2 regions of the Paenibacillus jepli genome follow, and region 2 is predicted to be linked to the other one. Evidence: predicted binding sites of a transcription regulator. Region 2 holds the regulator's gene; the other holds the start of a gene.
The links. The regulator NrdR, encoded in region 2, represses ribonucleotide reductase genes. The targets are predictions, from matches to a motif close to AACACNATATATNGTGTT.
Positions count from the first base shown of each region.

Region 1 (3,417 bases), 6.0 Mb from region 2:
CATGACGCTCGATGTCGCGTTCTGTACATAAGAGATGCTTTGCGTCGGTGCAATGGCCAATCTGTAGGCATGATACAGACCGTGTCTCGCCACGTCCGCAGCCAGACTCGCCCACTCGGCCGGTCCCGGCAGCGCCATGCCCTCGAACAGTTGTTGTACTCGCGGCGAGACCGGGCGGTAATCCACCGACTCATACCGTGTGAAGTACGAACCGTCCGCATAGTCGGACAACTCGAAGCCAGCAAAGCGGACTCCGGTATCCCGGGCGATGTGCATGCTCTTCTCCAGCGAGTAGTAGTTCATGGCCATGAAGAAGGCACGGGCAAATTCCTTGGCCTCATCGCTCTCATAGGCGATCCGGTTCTTGGTCAGATAGCCGTGCAGGTTCATCGCACCGAGACCGACCGAGTGCAGCTCGCGGTTGGCTTTGGCGACGCCCGGCGCATTGGCTACCGTGGTCATGTCGCTCACCGCGGTCAGCGCCAGCATGCCTTCGTGGACGGACTCGCGAATTCGGCGGCCCTCCATCACATTGACGATATTGAGCGAAGCCAGATTGCAGCTAATGTCGCGGCGGATGATATCCTCGATGCCGTGATCATTGATCGTCGACGTCTCCTGCAGCTGGAAGATCTCCGTGCACAGATTGGACATCTTGACCGGCCCGATCTTGCCCAGTGCATGGCCTTTATTGGCGTTGCTCCGGTTCATAATGTACGGATAACCAGACTCCAACTGTACCATCGCGATCCGGGTCAGCATATCGCGGGCGCTCATGACCGGCTTCTTGCGTACGCGGTCGTCTGCCATCAGCTTGTCGTACATCTCATCCATGTCCATGTCGTCCATGTGGATGCCGTAGGCCTGGAAGACGCTGTAAGGGGCGAATACGTGCAGCATCTCGTTCGCTTCGGCGAGCTTGTAGAACCGGTCCGGGACGATGAGGCCGATCGACAGCGTCTTGAGCCGGGTCTTCTCGTCGGCATTGATTTTCTTGCTGTCGAGGAACTCCAGGAGATCCCACCCGAAGATGTTGTAATAGCCCGCACCAGAGCCTTTGCGCTGGCCCATCTGGTCGGCGTAAGAGAAAGCGTCCTCCAGCAGCTTCAGCACCGGCATGATGCCCTTGGCTGCGTCTTCGACGCCTTTGATGCTCTCGCCCCGCCCTCTCAGTTTGGAGAGGTTGACTGCGACACCGCCGCCGATCTTGGAGAGCTGCAAGCATGTGCCCAACACATAGTTGATCGAGTTGAGCGCATCATCCATCTCCAGCAGGAAGCAGGAGACCATCTCGCCGCGCCGGCTCTTGCCTGCATTGAGGAAGGTCGGCGTCGCCGGCTGCAGCCGCTGCTCCATCATCGAGACCGCGAGCGTACGGGCTGTTGCGGCGTTGCCCCTGCCCAGGTGCAGCGCGACTGCGGCGACCCGGTCGGCGAAGTGCTCCAGATATTGCGAGCGGTTATTGGACTTTACCGCATAATCCGTATAGAACTTGGAAGCGGCCATGTAAGACTGGAACCGGAATGGATGCGATGCCGTGAGTTCAAATACACCGAGCACATCCTCAGTTGCATACTTCGCATAGAAATCCTCGTAATAATCGTTCTCAATCATATAGTCAAGCTTGGCGGCCGTATTCGGGAAGCTGACGCTCCTGCGCGCCACTTCTTCCATAAACGCATCGACCGCCTCACGATCCTTATCCAGTTGGAAAAATCCGCTGGCATCGCGTTTCATTAGCAGGTTATTCAATTCAATGTGCAGCAACGCGATTCACCTCCGATTCAAAACTTAGGATGTCTTGGCGAGTGCCGGAGAGTTCGAATTTGCCGATGATCGGGACGCGGTACTGCTGGGCGATCAGATCGGCGCTGCGGGCAAAGTTCGCCCCCCAGTTGCGGTTGCCGCTGGCGGCAACGCCCCGCATCAGATGGAAGTTGCGCTTCAGAAACGCGCTCACCCGCTCGGGGATCTGGCCGAATCCTGTCGTATAGGTAACAAGCAGAAACGGCTCGTCGATCGTCATCTGCTCCTCGATCTGAACCGCCCGCAAGTTCAATCTATTAATAAATCGCTTGACATTACCCGTCTTCGAATCATAGGCAATCAGCATCTTCTTCATCCCTCTCTCCAGGCTTGTTTCCACCTTTTTACTCAATATGTAGTGTTCGCTTAAATAATTTATAACAATATATAGACAAAGTCAATCGGATCGAAACACAAATTGTTGGGGATATGTAAAAATGGGCATGCCACATCTGGAGCTTCATCGCTTCCCGCATACCATATCTGGCGTCATGCAAGGGCTGGCGGCGTTCTTGAAAAAACAGACTTATAGATTTTCAGGTTCAATATTTTTTTTCGACAGATATAAGACATACGTTGTCATAATGATGACCTACAATTAGTTCGAGACCAAAGCTTAAACGGAGGGTGATGTCAATGAAAGATTTGCAGGGAAAAGTGGCGCTCGTAGCCGGAGGCACTCGGGGGGCGGGAAGAGGAATCGCTGTGGAGCTCGGAGCCGCGGGGGCGACTGTATACGTCACAGGGAGAACGACTCGCAGCATGCGTTCGGAGTATAACCGTCCCGAGACGATCGAGGAGACTGCAGAGCTAGTGACGGCAGCCGGCGGGGTCGGGATCGCCGTTCAGGTCGACCATCTGATCCATGAACAGGTGCAGGCGCTGGTGGAGCGGATCGACCGCGAGCAGGGAAGGCTCGATATCCTGGTCAATGATATCTGGGGCGGTGAAAATCTCGCGCAATGGAATACGCCCGTATGGGAACATTCCCTGCAAGGAGGGCTGCGGATGCTGGAGTTGGCCATCGACACCCATCTGATCACGAGCCACTATGCCTTGCCGCTTCTCATCCGCAAGCCCGGCGGTTTGCTAGTAGAGATGACCGACGGCACAGCAGAGTACAATCAGGCGAATTATCGACTGTCCGTCTTCTATGATCTGGCCAAAACGTCGGTCACCCGGATGGCATGGGGATTGTCCAAAGAACTGGAGCCTTATGGCTGTACTGCCGTTTCATTGACACCCGGCTGGATGCGTTCCGAGATCATGCTGGACCACTTCGGAGTAACGGAGGACAACTGGCAGGAGGCTTGCCAAAAGGAGCCGCACTTCGTCATTTCGGAGACGCCGCGCTTCGTCGGGAGGGCAGTTCGTGCTCTGGCCGCCGATCCGGATGTCCGTCGCTGGCAAGGCCAGTCCCTCTCGAGCAGCGGTCTGGCCCAGTTTTATGGCTTCGACGATGTCGACGGATCCCGGCCGGACTGTTGGCGGTATCTGCGCGAAATCCAGGAAGCCGGCAAGCCCGCCGACGCAACCGGCTACCGCTGAGCGGAGCCGGCGGGTTGCTGCGTATCATTTATAACGGATACCCAAAAGGCTGGACGGAAAACG
Region 1 is NZ_JBDFMD010000001.1:6,991,970-6,995,386, reverse strand. Features, by position in the region: gene nrdE (class 1b ribonucleoside-diphosphate reductase subunit alpha) at 1-1,767, opposite strand, end outside; gene nrdI (class Ib ribonucleoside-diphosphate reductase assembly flavoprotein NrdI) at 1,754-2,113, opposite strand; gene ABC336_RS29995 (SDR family oxidoreductase) at 2,443-3,354, shown strand.
Region 1: a site for NrdR is predicted at 2,152-2,169, ahead of nrdI (class Ib ribonucleoside-diphosphate reductase assembly flavoprotein NrdI). Genes of this name have one in related genera too.

Region 2 (3,417 bases):
TGGAGCTGGTGCGCACGGACAATAATGACTGCCAGCTCAGCACGGGTAATGCGCTGCGCTGGTCGGAACGTGCCATCCTCGTAACCACCGATGATGCCCGCTCCAGCAATTGGCGCAAGATAAGGCTCCACCCAAGCCGGTATGTCCTGCTCATCCGAGAAGCTAGCATACGTAGATGGCTCCTCATTAGCTGGCAGCGCACGTCCCAGCATGGCCACAAATTCCGCCCGGCTCACCTGTCCATTAGGACGGAAGGTGTTATCCTCATAGCCATTGACGATCCCCTTGCTCACAGCTTGCTCGATCGCGGATTTTGCCCAATGATTCGTCAGATCCGTGAAATCAGGAGAAGGTGCGACAGGCTCTTCAGGCCCTGGCGCTGGCTGCTCCGGCTGGGTGGGCTGCTCAGGCTCAGGGTCCACTGGTTCTGTAGGCTCCTGCTCCCCTTGCCATTCCTCGATTGAGTCCTTATCCAGCTGCAGCTCTACCTTGTACTCGTGATCATACAGGAAGGTCGGACTGACCTGCCAGTAGATCTTCACCCAGCCCTCAAGCTTCTCACTCAGATCGTCAACCTCAAACGAGACGACTCGGGTATTGGCTTGCTCGTTCTCCACTACCGTCTCCGGTGTCGCAAGCCCGTTGCCAGTGTCGATTTTGAACCCAATAATCTCCTTGCTCTGCTTTAGAGTCACTTCTACCGTCAACTTGCCGTTTTGCACAATGAGCTTGCCCGGAGTCACGACATAATCCTGCATGACGGAGACCTGGTCGGTATTGTGCTTCAGGAAGGTGTAGTCCAGGCTGTACACACCATCAGCCAGCTGCTGCCCTGTCTCTGCCGCGTATGCGATAGAAGGTCCTTGTTGATTTGTACCGGAAATCGCGGCCCCAGGTGACACCGGTGTTAGCAGAACAGCCATGAGTGCTACAGATGCAGCCGTTGTTTTTATGTACGTATTCAAAATAAAAGCCCTCCACCCTCAATTGATTATCATTCTCATTAACCCAATTGATAAAAGCATACCGCATCCTTCCAGCAGCTGTCAAATTTTTTTTCGTTTAATTTTGCATCGTATGTTTATCATCCTGAAAATAATTATTAAAGACTATCCCCTGGCTCTGACGATGCCCGGTACGTTACAGTCGACGCGTGGCGGGTTTGCCAGCAAATAGAGGAAGAAAGGTGTGTCACAGCTGACAACCAGCGGTTAGCGGACACATCTTGCCGAAGCAACCAAAATTCTTAACGACAAAAAAACAGAGGCATCGCTGCCACTGTTTTTTCGACCATCCTCATGTTCGTTTCGAACGTCTACAGACCAATACAAATTAACGCTCCCTGCTACCGCCCGTCCTTGTCAGACATCGGATGCTTGGATAGCAAACCGGTCAGCTCTTTCATGAACATGTTGATATCCTTGAACTGCCGGTATACCGAGGCGAAGCGCACGTAAGCGACTTCATCAATCGGGTACAGCTGCTCCATCACCAGCTCGCCGATCTGGAAGCTCTCGACCTCAGCCTGTGCCGTGGTCCGAATCTCCTTCTCCACCTCGGAGACGATAACCTCCAACTGATCAATAGAGACTGGTCGCTTCTCGCAGGCTCGGATCAACCCGCGCAGGATTTTATCGCGGCTGAACTCTTCGCGGCTGCCGCCTTTCTTGATGACGATAAGCGGCGTCTCCTCGATCATCTCGAAGGTCGTGAACCGTCGGCTGCACTGCTCGCATTCGCGCCGTCTGCGGATCGATTTATTTTCGTTGGCCGGTCTGGAATCCAGCACCTTGGTACCCGCATAATCGCAATAGGGACATTTCATGTTCGTCATTCCCTCCGTTCTCTTAAAGTATGGGGACAATAATTACCATGTATTCTCGGTTATGATCAGACGAAAATCGCACATAATACTTTTACCAACCGCAAGGAGGTGACACACATGAGCCAAAACCGCAGCAGCAACCAACTGGTCGTACCACAAGCAACAGCAGCGCTGGACCAAATGAAATTCGAGGTAGCGCAAGAGCTGGGTATTGCTATTCCGCAAGACGGATACTACGGCAATATGGCAACTCGCGATGCGGGTTCCATCGGGGGTTATATTACCCGCCGCCTGGTACAGATCGCTGAGCAATCCCTTGCCGGGCAATACAAATAATACTAAGTCTTAATTCGAAAGCCTTGACCACTGCCGAAAGTCAGCCGGTCAAGGCTTTCTTTGGTGTAATGGACGCTAGCCAATTTCACTCTATATAGAACGTCCCTGCCTTCCGTCAAAGTGTCGGATATAAGGACTTATACTTTTCATAGTAATAAAAAACGCGCTTCACATAATGCCTCGTCTCTCCGAACGGAACATCGCTCAATTGATCAAGGGTGCCGTCCCACACCTGCTCCGACATCCAGCGCTTCACATTGCCGGGACCCGCGTTGTACGCGGCCACTGCCGCGATCGTATTCTGATCGAATTGCTTGCTCAGGGAATGAATATACCATGACCCCATCTCGATGCTTACATCCGCGCGATGATGGATGTCATCCATGGTCACAGAAGTAAAATTGGCTTGATCGATAATCCAGTCGGCTGTGTCCGGCATGATCTGCATGATGCCCAGCGCGCCTTTGGACGACTCACGCCCGGTCTGGTAGTTGGTCTCCGAGCGGATGATTGCCGCCAGCAGATATGGATCCACCTTGTAATTGCTTGCACTGGCACGTATATCCTCCCGATAATGAATCGGATACATCATCTGTTCGATACGATCCGAGCGGATGAACAACACGACGGTAGCGACAACTACCGCCAGCAGTACAACTGTACGCATCAGTCGTCTCACCGTTTCACCGCCTTCCGCATAAAGGCTTCCACTTGCTGCTCCGTCTCCTCGAGCGATCCGCTGTTGTCGATGACCCAATCGGCCCTGCTGCGCTTCTCTTCGATATCCATCTGCAGCCCGATTCTCGAGAGCGCCTCTTCCTCCGTCATCCCGGGGGAGCGCGCCAGCAGCCGCTCGACCTGCAAGGGCTGGGGTATGTATACCACTAGCACGCCTTCGTACAGCCCGGCTTGTCCAGTCTCGAATAGCAGCGGTACATCGGCCACCGCCAGTCGGTCAGGGTCCTCGTCTTCATATTGCTGGAGCCGGCTCTGCATCCGCTCTCGGATAGCCGGGTGAAGGATCGCTTCCAGCTCCTTCAACCTCTCCCGGTTGCCGAATACCAGCTTGCCCAGCCCCGGACGATCAAGTGTCCCATCCGCCGAGAGCACGGCTTGTCCGAACTGCCGGACGACGGCTGCGAGCGCGGGCTCGCCCGGCATCACCACTTCCCTGGCGACTTGATCCGCATCCGTCAGTGCGGCGCCGCGGGCCGCCAGCATCGCCGCGACTGTGCTTTTGCCGCAGGCGATGCCGC
Region 2 is NZ_JBDFMD010000001.1:1,019,347-1,022,763, forward strand. Features, by position in the region: gene ABC336_RS04695 (S-layer homology domain-containing protein) at 1-965, opposite strand, end outside; gene nrdR (transcriptional regulator NrdR) at 1,346-1,825, opposite strand; gene ABC336_RS04705 (alpha/beta-type small acid-soluble spore protein) at 1,943-2,161, shown strand; gene ABC336_RS04710 (lytic transglycosylase domain-containing protein) at 2,277-2,840, opposite strand; gene coaE (dephospho-CoA kinase) at 2,837-3,417, opposite strand, start outside.